One region of the Erwinia sp. E_sp_B01_1 genome, then DNA from elsewhere that is predicted to be linked to it. Evidence: predicted binding sites of a transcription regulator. Region 1 holds the regulator's gene; each other region holds the start of a gene.
What was found. Region 1 encodes ArgR, which controls arginine synthesis, uptake and breakdown. Its sites were predicted from a motif close to ANTGAATAAAAATACANT; they were not measured.
Positions count from the first base shown of each region.

Region 2: argC (N-acetyl-gamma-glutamyl-phosphate reductase) is a predicted target of ArgR. The motif match lies at 3,649-3,666, and genes of this name have one in related genera.
Region 3: argF (ornithine carbamoyltransferase) is a predicted target of ArgR. The motif match lies at 3,821-3,838, and genes of this name have one in related genera.
Region 4: argA (amino-acid N-acetyltransferase) is a predicted target of ArgR. The motif match lies at 2,943-2,960, and genes of this name have one in related genera.

Region 1 covers NZ_CP142208.1:493,072-501,210, forward strand. Annotated here, with positions in the region: gene aaeX (p-hydroxybenzoic acid efflux pump operon protein AaeX) at 107-310, shown strand; gene aaeA (p-hydroxybenzoic acid efflux pump subunit AaeA) at 318-1,250, shown strand; gene aaeB (p-hydroxybenzoic acid efflux pump subunit AaeB) at 1,264-3,222, shown strand; gene VRC33_RS02315 (NAD-dependent succinate-semialdehyde dehydrogenase) at 3,350-4,801, shown strand; gene VRC33_RS02320 (hypothetical protein) at 4,854-5,117, shown strand; gene yhcN (peroxide/acid stress response protein YhcN) at 5,252-5,521, opposite strand; gene yhcN (peroxide/acid stress response protein YhcN) at 5,630-5,893, opposite strand; gene argR (transcriptional regulator ArgR) at 6,322-6,792, opposite strand; gene mdh (malate dehydrogenase) at 7,232-8,139, shown strand, end outside.
Region 2 covers NZ_CP142208.1:4,607,827-4,615,965, forward strand. Annotated here, with positions in the region: gene argH (argininosuccinate lyase) at 1-420, opposite strand, end outside; gene VRC33_RS21395 (argininosuccinate synthase) at 502-1,716, opposite strand; gene argB (acetylglutamate kinase) at 1,739-2,512, opposite strand; gene argC (N-acetyl-gamma-glutamyl-phosphate reductase) at 2,528-3,532, opposite strand; gene argE (acetylornithine deacetylase) at 3,714-4,865, shown strand; gene ppc (phosphoenolpyruvate carboxylase) at 5,111-7,762, shown strand; gene metF (methylenetetrahydrofolate reductase) at 7,925-8,139, opposite strand, start outside.
Region 3 covers NZ_CP142208.1:4,223,507-4,231,645, forward strand. Annotated here, with positions in the region: gene VRC33_RS19635 (valine--tRNA ligase) at 1-1,462, shown strand, start outside; gene VRC33_RS19640 (GNAT family N-acetyltransferase) at 1,616-2,119, shown strand; gene miaE (tRNA isopentenyl-2-thiomethyl-A-37 hydroxylase MiaE) at 2,410-3,177, opposite strand; gene rraB (ribonuclease E inhibitor RraB) at 3,281-3,700, opposite strand; gene argF (ornithine carbamoyltransferase) at 3,860-4,870, shown strand; gene pyrB (aspartate carbamoyltransferase) at 5,147-6,079, shown strand; gene pyrI (aspartate carbamoyltransferase regulatory subunit) at 6,091-6,555, shown strand; gene ridA (2-iminobutanoate/2-iminopropanoate deaminase) at 6,656-7,042, shown strand; gene VRC33_RS19675 (family 20 glycosylhydrolase) at 7,157-8,139, opposite strand, start outside.
Region 4 covers NZ_CP142208.1:3,868,759-3,876,897, forward strand. Annotated here, with positions in the region: gene mltA (murein transglycosylase A) at 1-817, opposite strand, end outside; tRNA gene VRC33_RS18085 (tRNA-Met) at 1,023-1,099, shown strand; tRNA gene VRC33_RS18090 (tRNA-Met) at 1,161-1,237, shown strand; tRNA gene VRC33_RS18095 (tRNA-Met) at 1,300-1,376, shown strand; gene amiC (N-acetylmuramoyl-L-alanine amidase AmiC) at 1,504-2,757, opposite strand; gene argA (amino-acid N-acetyltransferase) at 2,993-4,339, shown strand; gene recD (exodeoxyribonuclease V subunit alpha) at 4,524-6,359, opposite strand; gene recB (exodeoxyribonuclease V subunit beta) at 6,347-8,139, opposite strand, start outside.

The DNA.
Region 1 (8,139 bases):
TCGTGTGTCACTCTATCATCATCAACCTGTAAAACAGCAACCACCCCTGAAGGGGAGGTGATTTGTGTATGGCGTGAACCCGGTAAGGTACTGACAAGGATAAGAGATGAGTGTGCTTCCGGTTATCGTAATATTTGGGCTCTCCTTCCCGCCCATATTCTTTGAAATTATTGTGTCACTGATGCTGTTCTGGCTGGTGCGTCGACTGCTCACGCCCACCGGGATCTATGACCTGGTCTGGCATCCTGCACTGTTTAATACAGCACTCTACTGCTGCCTGTTCTACCTGGTTTCCCGATTGTTTGTCTGAGGTCATAGTGAAAGCGCTAACTACAAAAATTTCCCGGTATGCCATAACCCTGATTCTGGTTGTCATTGCCGTCATCGTTATTTTCCGCGCATGGGTTTTCTACACCGAATCTCCCTGGACTCGCGATGCCAAATTCACGGCTGATGTGGTGGCGATTGCGCCTGACGTCAGCGGGCTCATCACTGATGTTCGCGTGCACGATAACCAGCTGGTGAAAAAAGACCAGGTGCTGTTTGTGGTCGATCAGCCTCGCTATCAGCAGGCTCTGAACGAAGCTGAAGCCGATGTGGCTTACTATCAGGCGCTGGTCAGCGAGAAACGCCGCGAAGCCTCCCGCCGTAATCAGCTTGGCGTCTCCGCGATGTCACGCGAGGCTATCGAACAATCCAACAACGATTACCAGACCTCCGAGCATCAGCTGGCAAAATCTGTGGCAACCCGCGATACCGCTAAGCTGGATCTGGATCGTACCGTTGTTAAAGCCCCTGCGGATGGCTGGGTGACTAACCTCAACGTCTACCGGGGTGAGTTCATCACCCGGGGTTCCACGGCCGTAGCCCTGGTTCAACAACATACATTCTATGTGCTGGCCTATATGGAAGAGACCAAACTTGATGGCGTTCGTCCGGGTTACCGGGTGGAAATCACCCCGCTGGGAAGCAACCGCGTTCTGCATGGCTGGGTAGACAGCGTTGCTGCCGGTGTGACCAACAGCAGCAGCACTATTGACGCTAAAGGGATGGCGACCATTGATTCGAATCTGGAGTGGGTTCGTCTGGCACAGCGGGTTCCGGTGCGTATTCACCTGGATGCGCAGCAGGGCAACCTTTATCCTTCAGGGACTACGGCCACCGTTGTGGTGACCGGCGCCAAAGATCGTCAGCCTGAAGATATGTCCCCGATGATGAAACTGATGCATCGCCTGCGTGAGTTCGGCTAAGCAGGAGCGCATTATGCAGTGGCACCGTTTACGGTTCCCGATCAAGCTTACCTTTGCCATTTTGCTGGCGTTGCTGATCGGTTTTCATTTCAATCTGGAAACGCCTCGCTGGGCGGTTATGACGGCCTGTATCGTGGCAGGAGGAACCGCATTTGCTGCCGGTGGCGATCCTTTCTCTGGCGCGCTTCGCCATCGCGGCATGCTGCGCATAATCGGGACGTTCCTGGGGTGCCTGGCGGCCCTGGTGATCATGATTGCCACCATCCGGGCGCCGGTGGTGATGCTGCTGCTGTGCTGCCTGTGGGCCGGATTTTGCGTCTGGCTCTCTTCGCTGATCAAAATTGAAAACTCCTATGCGCTGGGCCTGGCTGGTTATACCGCCCTGATCATTGTGGTCAGCGTGGATGCCAACGGGTCGGTGCTGCTTGCTCCGCAGTTTGCGGTCGAGCGCTGCAGTGAAATCATTATCGGGATAGTCTGCGCCATCCTTGCAGATATGCTGTTTTCTCCCCGCTCCATTAAGCAGGATATTGATCGGGAAATTGATGCCCTGCTGGTGGATCAGTACAAGCTGATGCAGCTGTGTGTGGCGCATGGTTACAGAGAAGAGGTGGATAAACTCTGGACAGGGCTGGTACGGCGAACCGCCGCATTGAACGGTATGCGCGGCAATCTGATGATGGAATCCAGTCGCTGGCAGAAAATTGATCGCCGGATGCGTGCGCTGAATACGCTTTCGCTGACTCTGATCACCCAGGCAGCTGAAACCTTTCTGATCCAGAATTCCCGTCAGGAATATGTGCCCCCGCAGTTCCATATCTTCTTTGAAAAGCCGGTAGAGAGCATTGGCGATATCCATAAGCGTATGAAAATTATGCGCAGGGTGATCAGTGTCAGCGGCAGTAAAAATACCCCGGTGACTCTCCGCAACTGGGTGGTTGCCTCAACGCGTTATCTTCTGCTGTTGAAGGGTATCCACACCAACAGCAGCATCAGCCGCATTGAACAGGAAGTGCTGGATGAGGAGCCGGTTGTAAAAGTCCGTTCTGCTGAAACCCGTCATGCACTGATCAACGGTATCCGGACATTTGTTGCCACCGCTGTAGGATCGCTGTTCTGGTTATGGAGCGGCTGGACTTCGGGAAGCGGGGCGATGGTGATGCTGGCGGTCATTACCGCGCTGGCAATGCGAATGCCAAATCCACTGATGATGGCCAAGGATTTTCTCTACGGCATGATCGTGGCGATCCCACTCGGGTCGCTCTACTACATGGTGATCATGCCGGGCACCCAGCAAAGTATGCTGTTGCTCTGTATTGCGCTGGGCGTAATGGCATTTATTGGTGGGATCCTGATCCAGCGGCGGCAGATTGGTACGCTCGGCGCGCTGGTAGGCACTATCAATATCCTCACGCTGGATAATCCGATGACCTTCAACGTCAGCGTATTTCTGGATAATGCCCTGGGACAGGCCATCGGCTGCTTCCTGGCCCTGTTGGTTATCCTGTTGATCCGCGACACCTCCAAAGCCCGTACCGGCCGCACCTTGCTCAACCGCTTTATGTATGCCGCCGTTTCTGCCATGACCACCAATCAGGTCCGACGCAGGGAAAACCATCTCCCTGCGCTCTATCATCAGCTCTTTATGCTGCTGAATATGTTCCCTGGCGACATCGACAAATTCCGTATTGCCCTGACGCTGATCATTGGTCATCAGCGTCTCAGAGATGCGGAGATTCCGGTTAATGAAGAGTTGTCGGCCTGGCATAAGCAGTTGCGTCACACGGCTGACCGGGTGATCTCGGCCAGCAGCGATGCAAAACGACGCAGGTATTTTGAACGTCTTCTGGCCGAATTAGATATCTATCAGGAAAAACTGCGTCACTACGAGGCGCCGCTGGGCGTGACCGAGCCGGTGCAAAGGCTGGCCGATATGTTGAAAAAGTACCAGAACACCCTCATCCAAATCTGACTTTACGCTGATACAGGACTGTATCAGCGTTTTCCCATTCCCGTTTCTCCCTGCCTGGTTCATACCGGGATAATGTGTGCCATCTATACTTATTTATTCAGGATGGCAAACCACTCAGGAGAAGATAATGAGCACCTCCCTTCAGGACAATGAATTATTCCAGACCGGTTATTTTGCTGATGGCCAGTGGCAGCAAAGCGCATCAACTTTTGATGTCCTTAATCCTGCCACCGGAGAAGTGATAGCTCAGGTGGCTAAAGCCGGTAAAAAAGAGACAGAACAGGCCATCGCGGCAGCGGAAAAAGCCTTCCCGGCCTGGCGTGCTAAAACCGCGAAAGAGCGCAGTGAAATTCTCTATCGCTGGTATCAACTGATGATCGACAACAAGGTCTGGCTCGGTAAGTTGATGACGGCTGAACAGGGCAAGCCGGTCAAAGAAGCTGAAGGAGAAGTTGAGTACGCCGCCAGCTTCATTCAGTGGTTCGCTGAGCAGGCTAAACGTGCCAACGGGGAGATTATCCCCCCGGCAAAAACCGGCTCACGTATTCTGGCAACCCGCGAACCCATTGGCGTGGTGGCTGCCATCACACCCTGGAACTTCCCGATGGCGATGCTGACCCGCAAGCTTGGCCCTGCGCTTGCCGCTGGTTGTACCGGAATTATTAAGCCGGCCAACAATACGCCGCTGTCGGCTTTTGCTCTGGTGATGCTGGCAAAAAAAGCGGGTGTACCAGAGGGGGTACTGAATGCCGTAGCCGGGGACACGCATGCCATCAGCGATGCGATTATGGCCAGCAAAGCCGTCAGGAAAATTTCGTTCACCGGATCCACCGCCGTGGGCAAACTTCTGATGCGTAACGCGGCTGAAACCATGAAAAAGGTCTCTATGGAACTTGGTGGTAATGCGCCCTATATCGTCTTCGACGATGCGGATATTGACGCCGCCGTAAAAGGGGCCATTGCCAATAAATTCCGTAATGCCGGCCAGGTCTGCGTCAGCGTGAACCGCTTCTTTATCCACAATTCGATTTATGACCGCTTTGTCAGACAGCTGGCAGAGGAAGTCAGTAAACTCAAAGTGGGTAACGGTATGGATGAAGGGGTGATCGTAGGGCCCCTGATTGAAGCTGCCGCGGTTGAGAAGGTTGAAGAACACGTGAAGGATGCGGTCGCCAACGGTGGCAAAATTGTCACGGGTGGCGCGCGTCATGCTCTGGGCGGTAACTTCTGGCAGCCAACGGTGATAGCAGAGGCGAATGAAAAGATGAAGCTCGCCAGAGAAGAGACTTTTGGGCCGGTTGCAGCCTGCTTCCGCTTTGATGATGAAGATGATGTCATCCGGCGGGCCAATGATACCGAATTTGGCCTGGCAGCTTACTTTTACACCCAGAACCTGCAGCGGGTATTCCGTGTTTCAGCCGCATTAGAAAGTGGTATGGTCGGCATAAATGAGTGTGCCGTTTCTACTGAACTTGCCCCGTTTGGCGGTGTGAAAGAGTCCGGGCTGGGGCGTGAAGGATCGGTGCTGGGGCTTGAAGAGTATTTAGAGGTAAAAGCCCTGCATATTGGGGGACTGTAACTCACCGGGCGGCGTCCCGCCGCCCAACCGTCTGCCTTGTGGAGCGGCCAGTATGAGAACAGAGATTTTTGATTTTGATGAGATAGTCGATCAGGCGCATTTTTTCCGGCAGTTCAGCGAACGTTTTGCGCTGGCCGATTTGGCCGTCACCGATTTAGACAGTTTGTGGGATGCAGTTAGCGCGCTACCCGTGCCGCTGGGGATTGAATTTATCCATTTAGGAACAGGGCAGAAACGGCGTTATGGTGCGCTGATTTTATTGTTTGATGAAGCGGAAGAGGAGCAGGAAGGCCTTCTGCGCTTTAATGTTCGCTGAAGGACAGAGACAAAAAAGGCCCCGGCGAGCGGGGCCAAAAGGTTCGTCATACTGACGAGGAATACTTTCAAATTTTTGCAGTGGCATGCCAGCGAGGGTAATTGCGGGCTTCGACGACGCGCTGCTGGCCTCTGTTATTTATACAACTCTGCCGTGGCGTGGTAGTTGCCGTTGGTATAGGCCTCAATCACACGGTAAGAGCTGGCGCCTTCTTTATCGGCTTTCTGCGAAAGTTCCTGACGGATATCCGTTGGTGCCGCATCAATACCGCTGACGCTGATGGTGCCCATGGATTGCAGATTCTGACTGCTAACCTGCTGATCGGTGACGAGATGTGCAGCGCTGGCACCGAAGGAGAGGACGGAAGCAAGGCTGAGTACGGCAATGGCTAATTTGGTTTTCATAATAAATACTCCGGGTAAGGGTGAGCGGTAACCGAAAGGGCTCGAAGGCGATTTTTATTCCTGGGGTTACCGGTCTGTAAGGTAGAGGTAATTGCTGGTCTCAACGGCTTATTTGTACAGCTCGGCTGTAGCGTGATAGTTGCCATCAAGGCGGGCTTCCACCACACGGTAAGCAGAAGCGCCCTGTGCATCGGCTTTCTGGCTCAGCTGCTGACGAATGCTCATCGGTGAGCCTGATACGCCACTCACGGAGATGGTGCCGACTGCTTGCAGATTTTGCGCCTGATCCGCGTTGACAGATTCAGCTGCAAAAGCACCAAAAGAGAGGGCGGAAAGTACGCTCAGGGTAGCTACAGTAGTTTTAATATTCATGATCTATTCCTCGTAGTGTATTTTTATCTTTCTGTTTACTGTGATTCTCATCACGAAAATAAGTATAGATCTGATAACGTAAAAAATTAATAGCAAGCTAATAATGTTTTGTTGTGGTTATTTATCATTTCGCTGCTTTTTAATAACCTTCTGTTATAAAAAACGCTTATAAGTTGTGCAGCTCATGTTAATTCCATGTAAAAACATACGGATATGTGAATTTAGCCATTTGTGCGCTTATTTGTGGTGGATCACACCGTGAGACGAGAGTATCCAGTTTCATCACTCTGTCGTAGGGCGATTGAAGCAGACGATTGTTCTGGCAGGATGGGACGGAGAGAGCAGAAATTACAAAGCCGACGGGCGTCGGCTTTTGAAAATCCTTCGGGCTACTGAAGAGTTATCCCTGCGGGTATAACTGAAACTTCTTACAGCTCCTGTTCAAACAGTTTGAGGATCGCCTCATATAACTGCTTCACAGTAAACGCTCTCGCTGGCGTAACAAAGATGGTGTCATCGCCTGCAATGGTTCCCAGAATCCCTTCAGCTTTACCCAGTGAGTCAAGCATGCGGGCAATCAACTGAGCGGCGCCCGGACTGGTGTGGATCACCACCAGGGCATCGTTATAGTCGATATCCAGAACCAGATTTTTCAGCGGGCTGGTTGTGGTAGGCACGCCGAGTTCTGCAGGCAGGCAATAGACCATTTCCATTTTGGCATTGCGCGTGCGGACAGCACCGAACTTGGTAAGCATGCGTGACACTTTTGACTGATTAATATTGTCGAAGCCATCTTCCTGCAGTGCGGCAACAATCTCGCCCTGCGAGCTGAACTTCTCTTCTTTTAATAGCGCTTTGAACGCTTTAATCAGATCTTCTTGTTTTGATGGGTTACGCATAGGCTTCCGCGAAAAAGTCAGAAATAAAGGGGGTGGCCCCGGCGGGACAGAACATGATTATGCAGTGAAGTGAATTTTTATGCAATAAATCCTTGCGGTGTTCCGCCATCCCGGGCAGACAGAGACGCAGTTTACCAAACTTTGTGCTGAAAAAAACGGGCTTAATAACAGAGCGGTAGTACGAAAAGTAAACAGAATGTTATTAAAATGATGTTGTTCAGATAAGCGCTAAGGGTGTAATGTAAAAGTAGAATATGTTGTCTGCACTGGGTTACGAACAGCGTTTCTTATAATGCGGTCAATCTCACCCGCTTCGGCGTTTTTTGGGCCTGAGGGCTCAAAATAACATGATGGCATTCGCTAAGACCTTCCGGGTCGTCTATGTTCCTGACCAGAGAGATTTTCGACACATCACGCACACTATAATAAGGAGTTTAGGATGAAAGTTGCAGTTCTCGGCGCAGCTGGCGGTATTGGCCAGGCTCTCGCACTTCTGCTTAAAACCCAGCTTCCTGCAGGTTCAGAACTCTCCCTGTATGACATCGCTCCTGTTACGCCTGGCGTGGCAGTAGATTTGAGCCATATCCCTACCGACGTAAAAATCAAAGGATTCAGTGGCGAAGATGCCACCCCGGCCCTTCAGGGCGCTGACGTTGTGCTGATTTCTGCCGGCGTGGCGCGTAAACCTGGTATGGACCGCTCCGATCTGTTCAATGTCAACGCCGGTATCGTGCGCAATCTGATTGAACAGGTTGCCAGCACCAGCCCGAAAGCCCTGATAGGGATCATCACTAACCCGGTCAACACCACCGTGGCAATTGCTGCTGAAGTGCTGAAAAAGGCTGGCGTATACGACAAAAACAAACTGTTTGGCGTTACCACGCTGGATATTATTCGTTCCAATACTTTTGTTGCTGAGCTGAAAGGCAAAGACCCTGCCGGGCTGAATATCCCTGTGGTAGGTGGACACTCAGGCGTGACTATTCTTCCTCTGCTGTCACAGATCCCAGGCGTCAGTTTCTCCGATCAGGAAGTGGCCGATCTGACTAAACGTATTCAGAATGCCGGTACGGAAGTGGTTGAGGCTAAAGCGGGTGGCGGGTCTGCTACGCTGTCGATGGGCCAGGCTGCAGCTAAGTTTGGTCTTTCACTGGTGCGGGCGTTGAAGGGCGAAAGCAATGTTGTGGAATGTGCCTACGTTGAAGGCGATGGCGAGTATGCCCGTTTCTTCTCTCAGCCGCTGCTGCTGGGTAAAACGGGGATTATTGAACGCCAGCCCATTGGAACGCTGAGCGCATTTGAAAAGCAGTCTTTAGAAGGCATGCTGGAAACGCTGAAGAAAGATAT
Region 2 (8,139 bases), 690 kb from region 1:
CACCAGCGCCTGCTGAAGCTGACGGGTAGCGATGAGCAGTTCACTGACCTGAGCTTTACACCACAATTTCAGATCGGTCGCCACCTGGTCGTTACGGCTGCGTCCGGTATGAAGCTTTTTGCCGAGTGCCCCGACCTTCTCAATCAGGCGCCCCTCAACATAGCTGTGAATATCTTCGGCATCGCTTTCCAGAATCTGCTGCGGATTGGCACGCACCTCTTCCAGTAAAACGGTCAGCGCGCTTTCCAGCTGCTGCTGCTCTTCTGCCGTCAGAACATTGACGGTTACCAGCGCTTTGGACCAGGCCACGGATCCAACGATATCCTGCTCTGCCAGACGATAGTCAAAGCGCAGCGAGTCATTAAATTGTTTGAAACGTTGATCTGCTGCCTGAGTAAATCGTCCACCCCAAAGTGCCATGTCAGTGCTCCATTAATTTGTTTGGTAAAAGTCATTTCAAATAACGACCGGGGTGTTCTGCCCCGGTCGTTCAGGCGAGGCCTATTTCTTTTCGTTCAGCGCACGAATGCGTGAAGAAAGGGAGAAGAGACGGATGAAGCCACCAGCATGACGGTGGTCATAAACTTCATCTTCGCCGAAGGTAGCGAACTCTTCTGAGTAGAGGCTGTTAGCGGATTTCTTCTGGGTCGCGGTAACCTGGCCTTTGTAGAGCTGCAGCACAACTTCGCCGTTAACGTCTTCAGCCAGCGACTCAGCCGCAGCCTGAATGGACTTACGCAGCGGCGCGAACCAGCGACCATCGTAAACCACATAAGACATCTCATGGCCCAACTGCTCACGCCATTTGAAGCTGTCACGATCCAGAACCAGCTGCTCTACTGCACGCAGCGCGTTAACCATGATGGTGCCGCCGGGAGTTTCGTAGCAGCCGCGGGATTTGATACCCACCAGACGGTTTTCCACGATATCAATACGGCCCACGCCATGTTTAGCACCCAACACATTCAGCGCCTCAAGACACTGGAACGGGCTCAGGGCTTTACCGTTAACGGCAACCACGCGGCCTTTCTCAACGGATACGGTAACCTCTTCAGGCTGGTCTGGCGCTTCCAGCGGATCCACGGTCCACACCCAGCAATCTTTGTTCGGGGCATTCCACGGGCTTTCCAGCACGCCGCCTTCGGTAGAGATGTGCCAGGCGTTTTCATCACGGCTGTAAATCTTCTCCAGCGAAGCGGTAGTCGGGATATTGCGCTCTTTCAGGTAATCGAGCAGCGCTTCACGGGAACGCAGATCCCACTCACGCCACGGCGCAACGACTTTCAGCTGCGGAGCCAGAGCGGTATAGGTAGTTTCGAAACGCACCTGGTCGTTTCCTTTGCCTGTCGCTCCGTGACACAGCGCGTCTGCGCCTACTTTCAGCGCCAGTTCAACCTGGGCTTTAGCGATAATCGGGCGCGCCATGGAAGTACCCAGCAGGTAGGTGCCTTCATACAATGCACCAGTTTGCAGTACAGGATAGACGTAGTCGCTAATGAACTCTTCACGCAGGTCTACAACGTGGCATTCAGAGGCACCGGACTGCAGAGCTTTCTGCTCAACACCTTCCAGATCGCCGCGCTCCTGACCAATATCGGCCACAAACGCCACCACTTCACAACCGCCGTAGTTCTCTTTCAGCCATGGAATGATTGCCGAAGTATCCAGACCACCGGAGTAAGCCAGTACGATTTTCTTGATGCTCTTGTCTTGCATTGTCATTTCCTTGAAAACTTTGTTAAGCGAGGATCCGGGTGCCTACAGACACGCCGTTGAAAAGGGTTGGCAGCTGTTCAGCATGCCGCCAGCTGGCAATATCTACCGGGCGGCCCAGCGTGCGAGCAGCGTCGAGGGCAGCATTAACTTTCACGATCATGCCATCGGTAATAACGCCTTCAGCGATCAACTGCTCAGCCATCCCGGCGGTCATCTCTTCAATACGCTGACCGTTACCATCCAGAATACCGCTGACATCTGACAGCAGGATCAGGTCAGCGCCAAGAGTTGAAGCCAGCGCGGTAGCGGCCTGATCGGCATTGACGTTCATCAACTTGCCGTCCTGAGTGATACCGATAGAGCTGATTACCGGCAGAAAACCCGCCGTCAGGAGCGTATTAATCAATACTGGCGATCCTGGCGTAGCCAGGCCAACGTGCCCCAGCTCTTCATCGAAGGCCTCAACGTTGACGCTACTGCCATCACCCAGGCACAGACCTACCGCCTCTATGCCGTGTTTTTTAGACCAGGCAAGCAGGGTTTTGTTGGCGGTTCCGGCCAGCGCTCCGGTGATAATATCGATCTGATCGGCTGGCGTGACGCGAAGGCCATTCTTCTTTTTCACCGGCAGCGCGAGCTTGCTCATCAGCTCATCGACCAGGCAACCGCCGCCGTGAACAATCACTAATGGCCGTTGGTGAGCGGTACGGTAAGTGACCAGCGCATCAAACAGACGCTCCAGCGCCTCTTCGCTATCCAGCAGCACGCCACCGAGTTTAATAATTAAGGGATTCATAACCTTACTCACTGATTAAATAAGTGACTGCGTTTCCGGGAAACCGAAACGTATATTCAGGCATTGCACCGCCTGTGACGAAGCCCCTTTCAGCAGGTTATCCTCCGCTGAAACGACAATCAGGTGCTCGCCCTGAACGGCAAAGCCGATGTCACAAAAAGGCAGGCCGACCACGCCTTTAATGGAAGGCACACCTTTATCATAGACCCGCACAAGCGGCTTATCATGATAGGCAGTGTGGAAGGCCTCAGCCACATCATCACGCGTTACCCCTGCTTTTAACCGGCAGGTGGTAGTGGCCAGAATACCGCGAGGGAAATTTCCCAGGTGCGGCGTAAAGATCACCGGTACGCCAAGATGCGCAACAATTTCAGGATGATGGCGATGGGTGAAGATGCCGTAAGGCTGGAGGCTGACCTCGCAGAAGCTGGTGCCCACCGCCGCTTTACGGCCCGCGCCGCTCACACCGCTGGTGGCATTGATCACCGGCCATTGCGCGTCATTTAATAAGCCACCTTCGACCAGCGGCTTCAAAGCCAGCTGCGCCGCAGTAGGATAACAACCAGGCACAGCAATCAGCTGAGCCTCTTTAATTTTATCGTGCTGCCACTCAGCCAGGCCGTAAACGGCTTTATCCAGCCACGCCTGATGCTGATGAGAGAAGCCATAATAGTCAGTGAAAAAACGTTGATCGTTAACGCGGAAGGCTGCGGAAAGATCGAATACCACACAGCCAGCAGCGAGGAATTCAGGCGCGAGGTCATGGCTGACCTCATGGGCAGTCGCCAGGAAAACAACATCCACTTTATCCGCATATTGCGAAGCGCTGCTCAGAGGCTGCAACGGCATATCAAGGATGCCTTTTAACTGTGGATGAAGATCGGAAAGTAATTTTCCTGCGTCCGGGCTTTGCGCTGAAACCGCCAAAGCGGTTATGTTCACCTGTGGGTGACGATTCAGGTAAGTCGCAAGCTCTACGCCAGCATAGCCACTGGCACCAACAATCAGCGTATTCAACATCAGACTGACTACCTTATCTGGTCTCAAAATTTCGGGTTGCAGCGGTTTGAAGCTGTGTACCCACGCGAGCGGCGCTGGACTTTGGAAGATTTTCCGGTTTCCATCCGTACGCCATTAATGTATTTTTATTCACTATTAATGCATGAATATTGATACTATCCTAACTCAAGGACTGTCAACAGTGAAGACAAAATTACCGCCTTTTATTGAGCTCTACCGTGAGTTGATTGCCACTCCTTCAATCAGCGCAACCGACATTGCCATCGATCAGAGTAATGAAACTTTAATCAATTTGCTGGCCGGCTGGTTCCGCGACCTGGGCTTCAGCGTTGAGGTCCAACCGGTGCCGGGCACCCGCCATAAATTCAACATGCTGGCCAAAACCGGCAAGGGTGCGGGTGGATTGCTACTGGCAGGTCATACCGATACCGTTCCCTATGACGATGGCCGCTGGACCCGCGATCCGTTCACGCTGACCGAACACGATAATAAGCTGTACGGCCTGGGTACTGCTGACATGAAAGGCTTCTTTGCTTTCATTCTGGATACCCTGCGCGACATTGACGTGACAAAGCTGGAAAAGCCGCTCTATATCCTGGCCACCGCCGATGAAGAAACCACGATGGCCGGGGCGAAGTATTTCTCTGAAAACACAACCATCCGACCGGATTGCGCGATCATCGGTGAGCCGACCTCGCTGAAACCCGTTCGTGCTCACAAGGGCCATTTGTCTCAGTCAATCCGCATTCAGGGCCAGTCGGGACATTCCAGCGATCCTGCACGCGGGGTTAATGCCATTGAGCTGATGCATGAATCCATTACGCATCTGATGGGTCTGCGTAATACGCTGAAAGAACGCTACCACCATGACGGTTTTGCGATCCCCTATCCAACCATGAACTTTGGCTATATCAACGGCGGCGATGCACCAAATCGTATCTGTGCCTGTTGTGAAATGTATATGGATATTCGTCCGCTGCCGGGACTGTCGTTGAACGAACTGGAAGGGTTGCTGAATGATGCGCTGGCACCGGTTAGCGAACGCTGGCCTGGCCGTGTGACGATCGCTGAGTTGCATCCTCCGATCCCGGGATATGAATGCCCGCGCGACCATAAACTGGTCCAGGTTGTTGAAAAACTGCTGGGAACAGAGACAGAAGTGGTGAATTACTGTACGGAAGCGCCATTTATCCAGGAATTGTGCCCGACCCTGGTTCTAGGACCCGGATCAATCAATCAGGCGCACCAGCCTGATGAATACATCGATACCGCATTTATTAAACCAACCCGCGAATTGATCGCTCAGGTTGTGCATCATTTTTGCCACCACTAAATGACATTCGGGGCAATTCACTAGTTAAACAGCGAGTTGCCCCTGATTTGTTCCGTCTTTCATGATAAGAATAACTTATCTCACTTTGTTGTAATTAAATTTCATAAATAACCGTAATTTAGCCGCTGAACTTGCCAGATTTTAGCCAATTGACGAATGGTAACGAACGTGGCTAGATAAAAGGCGAAGTTATGCCGGCGACGGTGAAATAAAGTGACAAAAACAAGAAGGGTGTCAGGGGTCATATGAACGAACAATATTCCGCAATGCGAAGTAATGTCAGTATGCTCGGCAAACTGCTCGGGGATACGATTAAGGATGCGCTTGGAGAGAACATCCTTGAGCGGGTGGAAACCATCCGTAAGCTCTCTAAGTCATCACGTGCGGGAAATGACGCCCACCGTAAAGAATTGCTGTCAACGCTGCAAAACTTGTCAAATGACGAGCTGCTGCCCGTGGCACGCGCCTTCAGTCAGTTTTTGAATCTGACCAATGTCGCCGAGCAATATCACACCATCTCCCCGAAAGGCGAAGGGGCTAACCACCCGGAGATGCTGACCAAAGTTTTCGACCGTCTTAAGCAGCAGCCCGACCTGAGCGAAGCGTCGATCCGTCAGGCCATTGAGTCGCTCTCACTGGAGCTGGTGCTGACCGCTCACCCGACTGAAATCACTCGTCGTACGCTGATCCACAAGCTGGTTGAAGTTAACAGCTGCCTTAAACAGCTCGATCACAACGATCTTTCTGATTACGATCGATCCCAGATTATGCGTCGTTTGCGCCAGCTGGTTGCGCAAGCCTGGCATACCGATGAAATCCGTAAGTACCGTCCTTCCCCGGTGGATGAAGCCAAGTGGGGCTTCGCGGTGGTGGAAAACAGCCTGTGGGAAGGCGTGCCAAACTTCCTGCGCGAGCTGAATGAGCAGGTTGAAGCCTCATTTGGCGTTAAGCTGCCGGTCGATTTTGTGCCCGTGCAGTTTACTTCATGGATGGGCGGCGACCGCGACGGTAACCCGAACGTCACGGCGGATATTACCCGCCATGTGCTGCAACTCAGCCGCTGGAAGGCCACCGATCTGTTCCTGCGCGATATTGCCGTGCTGGTTTCTGAACTCTCCATGTCTGAATGTACGCCAGAAGTTCGTGAGCTTTGCGGTAATCCGGAAGCGCTGGAGCCCTATCGCGAGATCATGAAAAACCTGCGTGGTCAGCTGATGAGCACCCAGGCCTATCTGGAGCGCCGTCTGAAGGGCGAGCGTCTGCCACGTCCTGCCGACCTGCTGATCTCCAATGACCAGCTTTGGGACCCGCTTTATACCTGCTATCAGTCACTGCAGGCATGCGGCATGGGCATTATTGCTAATGGTCAACTGCTTGACACCCTGCGCCGCGTGAAGTGCTTTGGTGTGCCACTGGTGCGAATCGATATTCGTCAGGAAAGCACCCGTCACACCGAAGCCATTGCCGAGATTACCCGTTTCCTGGGACTGGGCGATTACGAAAGCTGGTCAGAAGCCGACAAACAGGCCTTCCTGATCCGCGAGCTGAGTTCAAAACGTCCGCTGCTGCCGCGTCAGTGGGAGCCAAGTGCAGAAACCAAAGAAGTGCTGGATACCTGCCGTGTAGCGGCTGAAGTGCCTAAAGGTTCGATTGCTGCTTACGTTATCTCTATGGCGAAAGTGCCGTCAGATGTGCTGGCCGTACACCTGCTGCTGAAAGAAGCCGGCATTCCTTTCACCATGCCAGTAGCACCGCTGTTTGAAACGCTGGATGACCTGAACAATGCCAATGACGTGATGAGCCAGTTGCTCAACATCGACTGGTATCGCGGCATCATCCAGGGCAAGCAGATGGTGATGATTGGCTATTCAGATTCCGCTAAAGATGCGGGCGTGATGGCAGCAAGCTGGGCGCAGTATCAGGCTCAGGATGCGTTGATCAAAACCTGTGAGAAAGCGGGCATCGCGCTGACGCTGTTCCACGGACGTGGCGGCTCGATTGGGCGTGGCGGCGCACCGGCACATGCCGCGTTGCTGTCCCAGCCTCCGGGCAGCCTGAAAGGCGGCCTGCGTGTCACTGAACAGGGCGAGATGATCCGCTTTAAATACGGCCTGCCTGAAGTCACTATCAGCAGCCTGTCACTCTACACGGGCGCAATTCTGGAAGCTAACCTGCTGCCACCGCCAGAGCCTAAGAAAGAGTGGTGCGGCATCATGGATCAGCTGTCCGCGGATTCCTGCGAGATGTATCGCGGCTATGTGCGTGAGAACAAGGATTTTGTGCCTTACTTCCGTTCGGCCACCCCGGAGCAGGAGCTTGGCAAATTACCTCTGGGTTCACGTCCGGCCAAACGTCGTGCAAGTGGCGGAGTGGAGTCGTTACGTGCTATTCCATGGATTTTTGCCTGGACGCAGAACCGCCTGATGCTGCCAGCCTGGCTGGGTGCCGGAGCAGGCCTGCAAAAGGCGATGGAAGCCGGTCATCAGGATGTGCTGGAAACAATGTGCCGTGACTGGCCCTTCTTCTCAACTCGTCTGGGCATGCTGGAGATGGTGTTCTCCAAAGCTGATTTGTGGCTGGCAGAGTATTACGATCAGCGTCTGGTAGAACCGCAACTCTGGCCACTGGGCAAACAGCTGCGCGATCAGCTGGATTCTGACATCAAAGCTGTCCTGACCATTGCCAACGATGCCCATCTGATGGCTGACCAGCCGTGGATTGCCGAGTCGATTGCCCTGCGCAACGTCTACACCGATCCGCTAAACGTGCTGCAGGCTGAACTGTTGCATCGTTCGCGTCAGCTGGAAGCCAAAGGCGAAGCTCCTGACGCTGGCGTTGAACAGGCGCTGATGGTGACTATCGCTGGCGTGGCCGCCGGAATGCGTAATACCGGCTAATTATCGTGCCGGGAAGCCTCGCTTCCCGGATATGAGCAGGTCAGCAGGTCAGCAGGTCAGCAGGTCAGCAGGTCAGCAGGTCAGCAAAAGATGGTCTGAACTCTGCGGTTTTAGCCATAAAAAAGACGCCCTCAGGCGTCTTTTTTTAATTCAGCAGTTTCTTCAGGCTACGGCTACCGCAGGGCGAACACCCAGCGTATGGCAGATGGCGTAGCTCATTTCAGCACGGTTCAGCGTATAGAAGTGGAAATCTTTTACGCCTTCACGGCTAAGGATTTTTACCATATCCATCGCCACATTGGCGCCAACCATTTTGCGGGTTTCCGGATCTTCATCCAGCCCTTCAAACATGCTGGTCATCCACCCCGGCACCCGGA
Region 3 (8,139 bases), 1.1 Mb from region 1:
CCTGAATCAGGATGAAGACGTGCTGGATACCTGGTTCTCCTCCGGCCTGTGGACCTTCTCCACGCTGGGCTGGCCTGAGAACACCGAAGCGCTGCGTACTTTCCACCCGACCAGCGTGATGGTCAGCGGCTTCGATATCATCTTCTTCTGGATTGCCCGCATGATCATGCTGACCATGCACTTCATCAAAGATGAAAACGGCAAGCCGCAGATCCCGTTCAAGACCATCTACATGACCGGTCTGATCCGTGATGACGAAGGGCAGAAAATGTCCAAGTCAAAAGGTAACGTGATCGATCCGCTGGATATGGTTGACGGCATCTCTCTGGAAGATCTTCTGGAGAAGCGTACCGGCAACATGATGCAGCCACAGATGGCCGAGAAGATCCGCAAGCGCACCGAGAAGCAGTTCCCGAACGGCATTGAGCCGCACGGCACCGATGCGCTGCGTTTCACCCTGGCGGCACTGGCCTCTACGGGCCGTGACATCAACTGGGATATGAAGCGCCTGGAAGGCTACCGCAACTTCTGTAACAAGCTGTGGAACGCCAGCCGCTTTGTGCTGATGAACACCGAAGATCAGGATTGCGGCTTCAACGGCGGCGAGCTTGAGCTGTCGCTGGCCGATCGCTGGATCCTGGCCGAGTTCAACCAGACGGTGAAAGCCTACCGTGAAGCGCTGGACAGCTATCGCTTCGATATCGCTGCCAACATCCTGTATGAGTTCACCTGGAACCAGTTCTGTGACTGGTATCTGGAGCTGGCCAAACCGGTGATGACGGGCGGTTCAGAAGCGCAACTGCGTGGAACCCGTAATACGCTGGTTACCGTGCTGGAAGCGCTGCTGCGTCTGGCGCACCCCATCATTCCGTTTATCACCGAGACCATCTGGCAGCGGGTGAAAGTGCTGAAAAACATCAGTGCTGACACCATTATGCTGCAACCAATGCCGGCGTTTGACGCGGCGAAGGTGGACCAGGCCGCACTGAGCGATACGGAATGGCTGAAGCAGGCTATCGTTGCCGTGCGTAATATCCGTGCGGAAATGAACCTGTCACCGTCCAAACCGCTGGAAGTGTTGCTGCGTGGCGCAAGCGCTGACGTGGTACGTCGCGTGACCGAAAACCACAGCTTCCTGAAAACCCTGGCACGTCTGGACAGCATTACCTGTCTGGAAGCGGCGGAAAAAGGACCGGTATCGGTGACCAAAATCATCGACGGTGCCGAGCTGCTGATCCCAATGGCGGATCTGGTGGATAAAGCGACCGAGCTGGAGCGTCTGGCGAAGGAAGTCACCAAGCTGGAAGTGGAAATCGGTAAGATTGAGAGCAAGCTGTCGAACGAGGGGTTTGTCTCCCGTGCTCCGGAAGCCGTAGTGGCGAAAGAGCGCGAGCGCATGACCGAGTTTGAGCAGGCTAAAATCAAGCTGATTGAACAGCAGGCTGTGATCGCCGCACTGTAATAATCACTGCGTCTTAAAGGCCCGGCAGAGAGATTCTCGCCGGGCCTTTTTTTATGGTCAGGTTCTCTGTAACAGCCGCTGAAAAAGCGGATATTGCATAAGGCTACTTAAAGTTATTACACTGCCTGCCAGGCAGAAAAAAACGGCACCGCTATGACAACGCTCTCAACCACTACCCTGCGGGTTCGCCCGATGCAGTCCGATGATAATCCGCATATCGCCCGGGTGATCCGCGACGTCTCCGCTGAGTTTGGCCTGACGGCAGACAAAGGCTTTACCGTGGCCGACCCTAACCTCGATCATCTGTTTGAGCTCTACAGCGAACCCGACAGTGCTTACTGGGTGATTGAGCTGGAAGGCAAGATTGTCGGCGGCGGCGGCGTAGCGCCCTTGAAGTGCAGCGAGGAAGGTATCTGCGAACTGCAGAAGATGTACTTTATGCCCGCAGTGCGCGGTATGGGGCTGGCGCGTGAGCTGGCCATGCAGGCGATGGACTTTGCCCGCGAGCGCGGTTTCAAACGCTGCTATCTGGAAACCACTGCTTCGCTGACTCGTGCCGTACGTCTGTATGAGCATTTAGGGTTTGAGCATATCGACGGCCCGATGGGCTGCACCGGACATGTGGACTGTGAAGTGACGATGCTGAAAACGCTGTAAGCGAATTAATTTATTTCCCTTCCGCCCGGCACGGCGAAATTCAGGCAAAAAAACCTGATTCGGGATGGCAGCATGTTTAGCTGAACATCCGGCATCAGGTTTTGCCCGAGGTAACAATCCCCTTTCACGCGATTAAAAAGTATAGCCAATCCACCGGCCCCAAAGGGCAGAAGAGAATTGATTTGTGATCGGATTAACACTTAATAAAATCACCCCGGCCCGGCGGTAAAAATGCGGGTTAGCTGACAACAACCCTCCGCACCAGGCTTAATTCTACGGAAAAGAGTGGGTCAACATTCTGTTACCGGCACACCGCTGTGAAAGCGCAGCTCAGGGTCAGGCTCATTAATCAGTTTTGCTTCGGTTTCCCCTATTTTTTGAACGCGTTGCGTTATATCCACAGGGGAGATCTGCGCGGCAAGCGCCAGGTAATCCTGGTAGTGGCGTGCCTCAGAGCGTAACAGCGACACGTAAAAAGCAGCCAGTTCGTCATCCAGATAAGGGGCCAGGCTGGCAAAGCGTTCGCAGGAACGGGCCTCGATATAGGCGCCGCAGATTAACTTGTCCACCAGCGTTTGCGGCTCATGAGTTGCGACTTCGCGCAGCAGGCCTTTGGCATAACGGCTGGCGGTGATTTTAACGTAAGGTATGCCACGCGCCTGCATGATCTCCAGCACCTGGTAAAAATGATGCAGCTCCTCTTTGATCAGCAGCACCATCTTATCCACGAGGATGTCACCATAGAGAACATCCGCCCGACTGATGACCGTTTTTGACAAGGCTTTATGCTGCTCAAGGAAGGAGAGATCGGCATTTTCACAATGCACAAACATCTCCCAGGGCTTCAGCCAGGCCAGCAGCGCCTCACCACTCTCTTTGTCCGCCACATACCGGCGAATAAGCCACATAGCGGTTTGCGCCGCTTTCAGCTCGCAGACAAGGTGGTCCGTTAACAGCAGCGGCAGATGTTCAGGTTTACGGGCCTGTTCAATCCAGGCCTGTGGGGTGCGGCAATGCAGAAATTCGTGAACAGGGGCAAGAAGACGATCGTTGTTCATGCGGGCTTACGTTCCGTGAAGAAAGAGGAGGATGAGCCGTCCGGCTACGGAATAAAAAGAGGCCCACACCAGAGTGCAGGCCTTTTATGTTCAACGGCTTGAATCAGTGACGGATGCCGTCATCTTCTTCATCATCAGCATCACCATCTTCGTCTTCATCTTCAGCATCCGGGTCTTCAAAGTAGGTGCCCCAGCCGTCGTAATCGACGTTGAACTTGCCAGCCAGATCCACCAGTTGCTCGACCTGAACGTCGATCAGCTCAGCGTTCAGTGCGCCTTCGCTGAGAATGTCGCAGCACATCACTTTGCTGCCGTCTTCCAGCTCAAGCTCTTCCGGCTCGGTCACTTCGTAACCCATTTTAAACGCTTCAACCGCCGCCTTTTCCAGCGCGTCGAAACTGTCGCAGGAGAGGTGGTGTTCAATGGTGTAAAGTGCATCCGGGTCGCTGCCGTCGTCTAAAAGCTCTTCAATAATCAGCCGCGTCTCTTCACGCTGCTCTTCCAGCAAGGCTTCGTTTGCCATGATCCGTTCCTCTGTGTGTGGCATCTCTTGTTAGTATTTTCCCACAGTGCTCATCCCGCCACTACCTTTAAACAAAAGTTTCTGCACGCCGGGGTTGAAAATGCATATTCATACGGTTAAATTGAATTTTAATTCAATAAATGTCACCTGGAGTGCTTTATGAGTCAGTTATATCAACGTCATTTTCTCAGGCTTCTGGATTTCACCCCCGCAGAACTTACCGCTTTCCTTGCGCTGGCCTCCACGCTGAAAACAGATAAACAGAATGGCGAAGAAGTTCAGCACCTGAAAGGCAAGAATATTGCGCTCATCTTCGAAAAAGACTCGACCCGCACGCGATGCTCTTTCGAAGTTGCCGCTTACGATCAGGGTGCCAACGTCACTTATCTCGGCCCAAGCGGCAGCCAGATTGGTCATAAAGAGTCGATGAAAGATACCGCCCGCGTTCTGGGCCGCATGTATCACGGCATCCAGTACCGTGGCCACGGTCAGGCGCTGGTTGAATCCCTGGCTGAACATGCTGGCGTACCGGTCTGGAACGGCCTGACTAACGAATTCCACCCGACTCAGCTGCTGGCAGATTTACTGACCATGCAGGAGCATCTGCCGGAAAAAGCGTTCAGCCAGATGACGTTTGCCTATGTGGGTGATGCTCACAACAACATGGGTAACACCATGATGGAAGCCGCCGCGCTGACAGGACTGGATTTACGCCTGGTTGCCCCTAAGGGTTGCTGGCCCGATCCGGCTCTGGTTGAAGAATGCCGTAAAGCCGCAGTGAAGACCGGCGGTAAAATCACCCTGACCGAAGATATTGCTGAAGGCGTAAAGGGCGCAGACTTTATCTACACCGACGTTTGGGTATCGATGGGTGAACCGAAAGAAGTGTGGCAGGAGCGGATTGAGCTGCTGCGCGCCTATCAGGTGAACAGCGCCATGCTGGCGCTGACCGGTAATCCAAAGGTGAAATTCCTGCACTGCCTGCCCGCTTTCCACGATGACCAGACCACGCTGGGCCAGCAGATGGCTGAGCAGTACGATCTGCACGGCGGCATGGAAGTCACCGACGAGGTGTTCGAATCTGCCCACAGCGTGGTGTTCGATCAGGCGGAAAACCGTTTGCACACCATCAAAGCGGTGATGGTTGCCACGCTTTCCAATTCACACTAAATCCCGGTTCAGATGACGATTGGCTGTCAGTCACACAGCGGCAAAACCACCGGGAATTGCATCTTGAAGTCATCAGCAATACGAGTATAATTTGCGGCGATTTGCCAGGAGGATGCATGAAACTGAGTAGCGTTAACATTGCCGGAGTGACAAGCCTGATACCAGGCTGGCAGCGCCGTTTTCCTTCCCTGGCATCACCGATCATAAAAAGAAGCCCCTCATTGAGGGGCTTTTTTTTGCCCGTTTTTCAGCTAACCGGCACGCTCAGGAGAGACGATGGCTAATCCATTATTTCACAAACATATCATTTCCATTAACGACCTTAACCGTGAGGAGCTGGAACTGGTGCTGCAAACGGCGGCCAGTCTCAAGGCAACTCCTCAGCCGGAACTGCTGAAGCATATTGTGGTGGCGAGCTGTTTTTTTGAAGCTTCCACGCGCACCCGTCTCTCTTTTGAAACGGCGATGCACCGTCTGGGCGCTTCCGTGGTCGGCTTTGCCGATGGCAGCAACACTTCGCTGGGCAAAAAAGGCGAGACGCTGGCAGACACCATTTCGGTGATTGGGACTTATGTGGATGCCATCGTGATGCGCCACCCGCAGGAAGGCGCTGCCCGCCTGGCGACCGAGTTATCCAACGGCGTGCCTGTCCTCAATGCCGGCGATGGCGCTAACCAGCATCCGACGCAGACGCTGCTGGATCTGTTTACCATCCAGGAAACGCAGGGGCGCCTCAGTAACCTGAGTATCGCTATGGTCGGCGACCTGAAGTATGGCCGTACCGTTCACTCCCTGGCGCAGGCGCTGGCGAAGTTCGATGGCAACCGCTTCTACTTTATCGCCCCGGACGCGCTGGCGATGCCTGCTTACATCACGGATGTACTGGATGAAAAAGGCATTATCTGGAGCCGCCACGACAGCATCGAAGAAGTGGTGCCTCAGGTAGATATTCTCTATATGACGCGCGTGCAGAAAGAGCGTCTGGACCCGTCAGAATACGCCAACGTTAAGGCGCAATTTGTGTTGCGCGCGGCTGACCTGGCCGGTGCTCAGGATAATATGAAAGTGCTGCATCCGCTGCCGCGCATTGATGAAATCACCACCGATGTGGATAAAACGCCTTACGCCTGGTATTTCCAGCAGGCGGGCAACGGCATCTACGCACGGCAGGCGCTGCTGGCGCTGGTGCTTAGCGAAACGGTTCTGTAAGGGGTATGACGATGACGCAAGACAATAAATTGCAGGTTGAAGCGATTAAACGTGGCACGGTAATCGACCACATTCCGGCGCAGATCGGCTTTAAGCTGCTGTCGCTGTTCCGCCTCACCGAAACCGATCAGCGTATTACCATCGGCCTGAATCTGCCTTCCGGCGAGATGGGCCGCAAAGATTTGATCAAGATCGAGAACACTTTCCTGACTGAAGATCAGATCAACCAGCTGGCGGTTTATGCCCCGCACGCCACGGTGAACCGCATCGACAATTATGAAGTGGTTGGCAAAATTTCGCCGGAGATGCCAGAGCGAATCGAGCATGTGCTGACCTGCCCGAACAGCAACTGCATCAGCCGCAGCGAGCCGGTGAGCTCCAGCTTTGCGGTGAAAAAACGTCAGGATGACGTGCGTTTAACCTGCAAATACTGCGAAAAATCCTTTGCTCACCACGTGGTGCTGGCGAACTGGTAATCACGGGTCAGCGGCCTATAATGGGCCGGATTCAGGGCGGAAATCACCCCGCCCTGAGGCACTGGCCTGTCAGCCAGCATTCACTTAAAAGGGAGAAAGTATGTCTCGCGAAATCAGCACTGAAAACGCACCAGCCGCCATCGGCCCTTACGTGCAGGGCGTCGATCTTGGCAGCATGATCATCACTTCCGGTCAGATCCCGGTCGATCCAAAAACCGGCACCGTGGCTGAGGACGTTACCGCTCAGGCGCGTCAGTCGCTGGAGAACGTCAGGGCTATCGTTGAAGCCGCCGGCCTGAAAGTAGGTGATATTGTGAAAACCACGGTGTTCGTCAAGGATTTGAACGACTTCGCCACGGTGAATGCCGCTTATGAAGCCTTTTTCACTGAGCACCAGGCCAGCTTCCCGGCGCGTTCCTGCGTGGAAGTGGCCCGTTTGCCTAAAGATGTGAAGATCGAAATCGAAGCAATCGCCGTTCGTCGCTAAACGGCCCTCCTCTCCCGCGTGCGGGAGAGGGTTTCACTGCTGCCCGCGAGAGCAGGTTTCATCTGTAGCCTGCGGGAGAATGCGTTCTGTCACCTGTTGAAGCAGCCTTTCAGCCTAGCGTCCTGCCTGCAGTAACTTCTCAACCGGATAGACCAGCGCCAGGACCACTTCATCCTGAGTGGCCGCCGCCTTATCCAGCTTCGCATGCATCGCGGCCACATCATGTGCGCCAAACGTGCGGTGCGCTTCCCACGCATCCAGTAACGACAGCCCCATGCTGCTGATCTCCTGTAGCTGCTGCGCTACAGGCTGTAACGGCTGAAGCTGGTAGTTCTGCGCCAGCAACGGCATCACTTCCGGCACGTTTTGCTGCCACAGCGTCAACTGATGGCGGATCGCCTGCATCGCCTGTTTGTCCCCCCGGTTCTCCACCAGCGCATCCACCTGGCTGGTCAGCTCGCGGATCTTGTCGCTCTCCGCCGGCAGCACATCGGCCAGCCGGTTCAGCGGTTCGTTAAGATCGTAATGCCCGGCCTGGAATTTAAGATGCTGGCGAGTGTAATACTGGGCAGGCTCCAGCGCTTCGGCGAAGATTTGCAGGGGAACGATGTCGCTGCTGTTAGCCAGACGGATCATCTGAGTCTGGGTCTGGGCATGCTGTTGCAGACCCACCGAAACCACAGACCAGCTGTCCACGGCCGCCAGACGCCGATACATATTCGGCACGTCGGTAACATCTTTTGCGGACCAGAGCCGCTCCGCCACGACAAAAGCCCGTGGCCACAGGCGCACATCTGTCACCTGCGGATTGACAATTTCTGCCCACAACGCGGCTTCGCCGCCCAACAGATTAGCCTTCATCTGCTGCTCACTGGGGACGCTGGGTTGGCTACCTGCGGGTGGTGCTTTCAGCTTGTTGCCTTGCGCAGGATAGCGGACATTGCCCACCAGCATGTAGCCCGTCAGCTTATTGCCCGTCAGGGAAACCACCGGTTTAAAGCGCCCCATCCAGGTATCCACGCTGAAGGTCACCTGATCCGGTGCCAGCCAGTCAACTTCCTGTACCAGCCGACGCGACTTACCGGCAAAGTCGATAA
Region 4 (8,139 bases), 1.4 Mb from region 1:
GCACCGCGCTCGCACCGCGAACAGGAGCAAAGTTTTCCGGCTTGAAGAAAACAAAGGAAGGATTCTGCTCCAGCAGCTCACGCACCTCAGCCGGGCTGTGTTCCTCACCCCACTTGCGGATCGCCTGCATCGACATATCTTCACGCTTCACTTCGCCACGATCGATCAGCACTTTACCGATGCTGTAATAACCATGACCGTTCTTGCCACCGTAACCAAAGAAGGTCAACGGACGGCCATCGCCATAGTCCACGTAGCCGCTGCCCTGTACATCCATAATGAAGTTATCCATCAGGGAGTTGCTGTAGCCCACAACATAGCGATCGCTCAGCGCGCCGCTGTAAATCTCGGCACGGCTTGGCAGACGGCGGCCTTTAGGGCGCGGCGGCATACGATAAAGAGGGTACTGGAACTCGCCCTGACGGGTATAACGCGCATGGATCACCGGCGTATAGTAGCCCGTAAACTGCACGTTGCCGTAATTGTCTGTGCCTTCCATCTGGTAAGCATCCAGGCCGAACTGGCGTAGCTGACGGGTATCGCCTCCTGCCATCAGCCAGGCCTTAACAGAACTGAAGGTGTTGGTCTGGCGCGAATATATGGCGGGTGAAGCGAACTGAATTTCGCTGACCTGATCGCCAAAATCTTTACCATTGACAGGCCGCCCTTTGGCATTGGGCTGATTCACCAGACCCAGTGGCTGCTCAAGCTTGCCATCTTTATATTGCTGGCCACGATCCGTCGGTTTGGAAGAACATCCCGCCAGCAGGGCAATCAACGCCCCGGTTACTGCATACTTAGCCCAACTACCTTTCATTATCTTGTTGCCCATTCAGCGGAATTCCTCGCCGAAGATAGCAAAGGCACCGGGAGAATTAAACGGGACAAGGGTAAAGATAGGGGTTTGATGGATAACTCTACAGAAGATGGGGAAGAATTAAGCAGGAAGCGTTAAATTGATGGGTTTGTTGCAAAAAGGGGTTGCAACCAGACTCACTCAGAGTATAGTGCGCTTCCACAGACGCGGGATGGAGCAGCCTGGTAGCTCGTCGGGCTCATAACCCGAAGGTCGTCGGTTCAAATCCGGCTCCCGCAACCATTTCTTCTGAAATGTCTGTGAACAGCAGGACCTGTTGTGACGGAAGCAACAGTATATCGGACGCGGGATGGAGCAGCCTGGTAGCTCGTCGGGCTCATAACCCGAAGGTCGTCGGTTCAAATCCGGCTCCCGCAACCACTTCTTCACGGAAGTGTGCAGTACAGTAAGACCTGTTGTGACGGAAGCAACAGCATATCGGACGCGGGATGGAGCAGCCTGGTAGCTCGTCGGGCTCATAACCCGAAGGTCGTCGGTTCAAATCCGGCTCCCGCAACCAATTTAACACCTTAACGGGTGTTTTTTTGTTTCTGGCTTTTGAAAATCCTTTTTCTTCCCCTGTAAACTCTCCCTTTTCTTTCAAACCTGATTTTCAGGGTGAGCACTACCCCACCCCGCTCTACTGACTATTTCCTTGGTGCTAATGATGCCCCGCTTGCGAAGTAAGCTTTTATCCCCGCCAGAATGGAATCCGCAACCTGATGCTGGAACCGCGTGGTGCGCAGCTTACGCTCTTCTTCCAGATTACTGATAAACGCCGTCTCTACCAGGATAGAAGGGATATCTGGCGCTTTAAGTACCGCAAACCCAGCCTGATCTACCGTCTTCTTATGCAGGTGATTGACTTTGCCCATGCGGGACAGCACCTCTTTACCAAATTTAAGGCTGTCATTAACCGTCAGGCTTTGCACCATATCGAACATGGTGTGATCGAGATAGCGGTCCCCGCTCATACTGACACCCCCAATCAGATCCGATTCGTTCTGAGTCTGTGCAAGATAGCGGGCAGCGGTACTGGTCGCCCCTTTGGTGGACAGGGCAAACACCGAAGAGCCCCGGGCAGCACGGCTGGTGAAGGCATCCGCATGAATCGACACAAACAGATCCGCACGTTGTTTACGCGCTTTAGCGACCCTGACTTTCAGGGGAATAAAGACATCCTCATTGCGGGTCATATGGGCACGCATATTGGGCTCTTTATCGATCAGCGATTTCAGCCGCCGGGCAATCTTCAGTACGATATCTTTTTCACGGGTTTTGTGTTTGCCAATCGCCCCGGTATCTTCCCCGCCATGCCCCGGATCAAGCATGATCACTATTGGACGGTCCCTTCCCGCTTTACCGGGTAAAGGAGCCGTCGCAGGCTGGCTGCTCTCCAGATTACCTTTGTTGTAATCCTCCATTAACGCCAGCAGGGGGTCGTCGGCATGATCGTAGCTGCTGCCTTTGGCGGGATAGAGATCCATCACCAGCCGGTTTTTAATCCCCGCCACCGGATCCAGGGTGAAAACACGCGGCGTGACGTTCTGCTTAAGTTCCAGCACCAGCCGTACAGTGTGGGCATCAAACTGGCCTACACGCGCATTTTTAATATAGGGATCGTCGCTGCGGACCAGATTACCCACCCCTTTCAGAACATGATTGAGATGGATATTTTTAATATCCACAACCACCCGTTCAGGATGGCTGAGCGCAAACTGTTTATATTTAAGGGGCCGGTCAGATTCCAGCGTTAAGCGGGAGTAGGTAGAAGAAGGCCAGATACGGATAGCCACCGCATGACTGCTGGCAGCCAGGCCCACCTTACTGACGCTGAGCAGCAAGACGGCTCCTGCGCTTTTTAACAACCGGCGTCTGCCAGGAGAGGGTAAATCGGACATGCTGCTCCACTTCCATTACTGTTTTGTGTCTGAAAAAAAGCCAAATGACTACAAGGTGCAAAAACTTTAGCGAATCCCTTTGGCAGTGTCACCCGAAAAAATCGATATAATGCAGTGCATTAGCCGTTCGGGTGGCCACTAAAGCGGAAAAACCCGGCAAAATTGCCCCTTGCGCCTGGCCTCTAAAAGAATAAAAATACACTTTTAGCGAATAATAATTCATAGAGGGTTTGCCGTGAAGGAACGTAGTACCGAGCTGGTTCAGGGATTTCGTCATACCGTCCCCTATATCAATGCCCACCGTGGTAAAACGTTTGTCATCATGCTCGGTGGCGAAGCCATTGAACACGAGAACTTCTCAAGCATCGTCAATGATATTGGCCTGCTGCACAGCCTCGGCATTCGCCTGGTGGTGGTGTACGGCGCCCGGCCTCAGATTGACGCTAATCTGGCTGAACATCAGCTGGAACCCATTTATCACAAGCATACACGAGTCACGGACGCGCAATCGCTTGAACTGGTCAAGCAAGCTGCCGGTCGTCTGCAGTTAGATATTACTGCCCGCCTCTCTATGAGCCTGAATAACACGCCGCTGCAGGGTGCGCATATCAATGTGGTCAGCGGCAACTTCATCATTGCTCAGCCGCTGGGCGTGGATGATGGCGTTGACTACTGTCACAGTGGACGCATCCGGCGCATTGATGAAGAGGCGATCCACCGGCAACTCGACAGCGGTGCCATCGTACTGATGGGGCCGGTGGCCGTTTCCGTCACTGGCGAGAGCTTTAACCTCACCTCTGAAGAAGTCGCCACGCAGCTGGCTATCAAGCTTAAAGCGGAAAAAATGATCGGCTTCTGTTCAGAGCAGGGCGTGACGAACAGCGAAGGCAACGTTATCTCTGAACTGTTCCCCAACGATGCCCAACAGCGTATTGAAGATCTGGAAAAAGAAGATGATTACCTGTCGGGTACGGTTCGTTTCCTGCGCGGTGCAGTAAAAGCCTGCCGCAGCGGCGTCCGGCGCAGTCACCTGATCAGTTATCAGGAGGATGGGGCCCTGCTGCAGGAGCTCTTCTCTCGTGACGGTATAGGCACGCAGATTGTGATGGAAAGTGCAGAGCAGATCCGTCGCGCCACCATCAACGACATTGGCGGCATTCTGGAGTTGATCCGGCCGCTTGAGCAACAGGGTATTCTGGTTCGCCGCTCGCGTGAGCAACTGGAGATGGAAATCGATAAGTTCACCATTATTGAGCGTGACAACCTGACTATCGGCTGTGCGGCGCTCTACCCCTTCCCGGAAGAACAGATTGGTGAAATGGCCTGCGTCGCCGTTCATCCGGATTACCGCAGCTCATCCCGCGGCGAGGCGCTGCTGGAGCGAGTAGCGTTACAGGCTCGTCAGATGGGGCTGAATAAATTGTTCGTGCTGACTACCCGCAGCATCCACTGGTTCCAGGAGCGTGGCTTTACGCCGGTGGATATTGAAGTGCTGCCGGAAAGTAAAAAAGAGATGTACAACTATCAGCGCCGTTCCAAAGTGCTGATGGCCGATCTGCGCCACGCCCGCCTGATGGCCTGACGCGTGGAAGAAAACTGTCCTACCGCTGCTGTTGAGGGACAGGAAAAAGCTTAACGAACTATTGCTGCCCGATAAAAAGCAAAACGCCCGGTGAAGATCACCGGGCGTTTTTGCGTTCTCGCCTCAACTGACGTGGCTCACCTGCGCGCTTATCCCTGCCCCGACTGAAAAAACTGCCGGGCGGTTACTCCACCAGCCTCTCTACCAGCCCACTTCGCCTCAGGGTGCGCATTTTAACCGCGCTGTGCAGCACAGGTGTTTCTGCATAAAGCGTCAGACGCTGTTTGGCCCTGGTGATGGCGGTATAGACCAGCTCACGGGTCAGTACCGGGGTGTACTGTACGGGCAGGACCAGCAGCGTATGCTCAAACTCTGAACCCTGCGATTTGTGTACGGTCATGGCCCAGGCTGTATCATGCGGCGGCAACCGGCTGGGCAGCACCGCTTTGATACTGCCATCGGGCAACGGGAAGAAGACCTTAAGTGCCCCTTCCTCATCCGGCATGGCGATACCAATATCGCCGTTAAACAGCCCCAGCGTGCTGTCGTTGCGGGCAATCATCACCGGACGGCCCACATACCATTTCCCGGCCGGTCCTGGTGAGCGGCGAATCAGTCCCGCCCTGAGCAGAGAAACTTCGATGCGCTCGTTAAGCCCCATCACGCCAAATGGCCCTTCGCGTAGGGCGCACAGCAGCTGGAAACGGCCAAAAGCTTTTAACACTTCCTGAGGTTCAGCGCCCTCTGCCAGGCAGCTAAGGTAGTGCCGGTAGCCCACAACGCCCGCAGAAAGAAGATGCTGATAAGCCTCGCTGCTGTTCAGTGAGAAGCGCTCGATATCGGTAAATCCGCTATCAAAAACCTTTTCCACCTGCCGCGTTTCCCCGGCATTCACCGCCAGTGCAAGCTGACCAATACCGGAAGAGGCATCAAAACGGTAGCTTTTACGCAGCAGGCAAATACTGTCGCGCACCAGAGGAGCCTGAGCGTCATTATTTCCTTCGACTGCGTAGCCGGTGAGTTCAGAGAGCTCCGCCGCCCGTTCAGGGCTGTAGCCCGCTTCCGCACAGCGGCAGATATCGCCCAGCACGGCCCCGGCTTCTACTGAAGCCAGTTGATCGCGATCGCCAAGGAAAATGACCCTCGCGTGTGGCGGTAAAGCAGCAATCAGGTTCGCCATCATCGGCAAATCCACCATTGAGGCTTCATCGACCACCAACAAATCCAGGTGCAAAGGATTACCGGCGTGATAGCGCATTCTCTGGCTGCCAGGTACCGCGCCCATCAGTCGGTGCAGCGTGGTCGCTTCGGCCGGGAAGCGCTGTTTCTCTTCGTCGCTGACATCCAGCTGTTGCAGCGCTTTCCCCAGTGATTCGGTCAGCCTTGCGGCAGCTTTGCCCGTAGGGGCGGCGAGGCGGATACGCATCGCACCTTCAGACAGCGCCAGCATTGTCGCCAGTAATTTTGCTACCGTCGTGGTTTTCCCGGTTCCCGGTCCGCCAGAGATCACCGCGATTTGCCGGGTGATGGCGACCGCCGCCGCAATTTTCTGCCAGTTATCCGGCTGCAGACCAAACTGCTTATCCAGCGCGGCCCGCACCAGCGAACGATCAAACGCAGCAACAGGAGACTCACGGACAATAAACTGCGCCACATGGCCCTCAGACTGCCACATACGGTGCAGGTAGAGACGCTGTTGATGCAGCACCAGCGGCGTGGCCGTTGTTCCATCACCTACCGCATGGGAGCCCTGCAGCAGAGCCAGCCAGTCCGGCTCTCCGGCTGCCTGCCAGAGTTGACGGGCAAATTCAGGATGGCGTCCATCAAACAGCGACTGCTCGGTAAGCTGCACCAGCGGCAGGCAAACGTGTCCTTCCCCCGCTTCTGCACTGACACAGGCCGCCGCCAGCATCAGCCAGGGCTGCTCTTCGCTGGCCACCATACCGGCAAACTGAACGTCCAGAGAACGAAACAGCCGTTGTTCGCAGCCCTGCTGCAGCAGGGCAATTATTCCTGACATAAATCCTCATGCTCTTTCCCGGCAAACAGGGCATCCAGCGATGCGATGAAGGCCGCATCTGGCCGGGTCCGGTAGATCCCGTTCCCGCCGGCTGAACCGTCGATACCGCGTAAAAACAGATAGAATACGCCACCAAAGTGCTGCTGATAGTCATAATCAGCCAGTCGGTGGCACAGATAACGGTGAAGCGCCAGGCTGTAAAGCTGGTACTGCAGGTCATAACGATGGGCCTGCATTGCGTGGGCCATCGCTTGCGGGGTGTAATCCTCTGCCGAGGCACCCAGCCAGTTAGATTTATAATCCAGCAGGTAGTATTTCCCCTGCCAGCAGAATACCAGGTCAATAAAGCCTTTAAGCATCCCCTGCACCTGCTGAAAATTCAGCGGCGGGCAGGTTGCCGACAGCTCATCATGCTGACGGATCAGGGAGTCCAGGCTGCTGGCTGAAAGCATCTGCCTGATGGGAAGGTAAAACTGTAATTCTACCTGGCGTTTGTCGGCGGGCAGCTGGCTCAGGCTGACACCCGTTTCATCCAGCGGCGTTTGCAGAATACACTCCAGCCACTGCTTCATTACCGGCAGCCAGGCAATATCATGCCCCTGAGCCAGCAACTGCTCACTCAACCACTCCTCATCAACCGGCTGAGTGAAATCCAGCCCCTCAAACAAGCTGTGCAGAAATGTGCCCGGCGCAGCCCCACGGGGGAAGCTGTGCGGCGTGAGTTCCGCCACCCTCTGAGCCTGGCTTTCGCCTGCTGCGTCCACATCCAGCCGGGGAAGAAGATCAAAGGCGGCCGAGTGGCCATGCTGCTGGAGCCCGGAATAGCTGGTAACGCGCCATTCATCACGCAGCGAACGGGTGATTTGCTGGCTGGTGAGCGTTTGCTCTGCCGCCTGCTGAGGCCGCCACGGGGTGGTATCCGGTGCTCCGGCAATGACGATATCCGAAGCAGCACTTTTCAAAGCCTGAAGCTGGTCACGCAGTTGGCTGGCATCCGCCGCTTCCCCCTTTTGCACCAGATAGCCCAGTGCGCTGTGGTGCAGGTCGCTGCTGCCCTCTTTCTTGCGGTTGCCTTTCACCAGCGGTGCAATGCCGACGCTGCAATGCCAGACTGAGCGGGTCAGGGCAACATAGAGCAGCCGCAGATCCTCAGCCAGACGCTCCTGTTCCGCCAGTTCCACGCTCTCTTCATCGTTGTACAGGTCAAGAAACGCCTGAAAACTTTCGCGATCGTGGTAGATGCCCTGGCCTGCCTCACGATAATTAGCGGCAAACGGCAGCCAGACCAGCGGATACTGTAGCCCTTTGGATTTGTGAATAGTGACAATCTGCACCAGGTGACGATCGCTCTCCAGCCTTAGCTGCTGGCTGGAAGACTGTCCGTTGGGCTGCGCGACTTCCTGCGCCAGCCAGCGGACCAGCGCATATTCGCTGTCCAGTTGGGCTGAGGCTTCCTGCAACAGTTCGCCAAGATGAAGAAGGTCGGTCAGCCGCCGTTCGCCGCTCTCTGAGGCCAGCAGGTTTTCTGCAATATGCCGGTTCACCATCAGCTCACGCAGCATCGGCAGAACGCCACGTTTAAGCCAGCGCTGGCGGTAGCGGTCAAACTCATCCACCAACGCATCCCAGGCGCGCTCATCCTGGTTCAGGGCATCCAGCGTGGGCGCATCCAGACCAAAAATACTGGTCGCCAGCGCACTGCGCAGCACCCGCTCCTGTTCAGGCGCCAGAACGGCCTGCAGCAGCCATAGCATTTCACGGGCTTCGGGCGTGGTGAAAA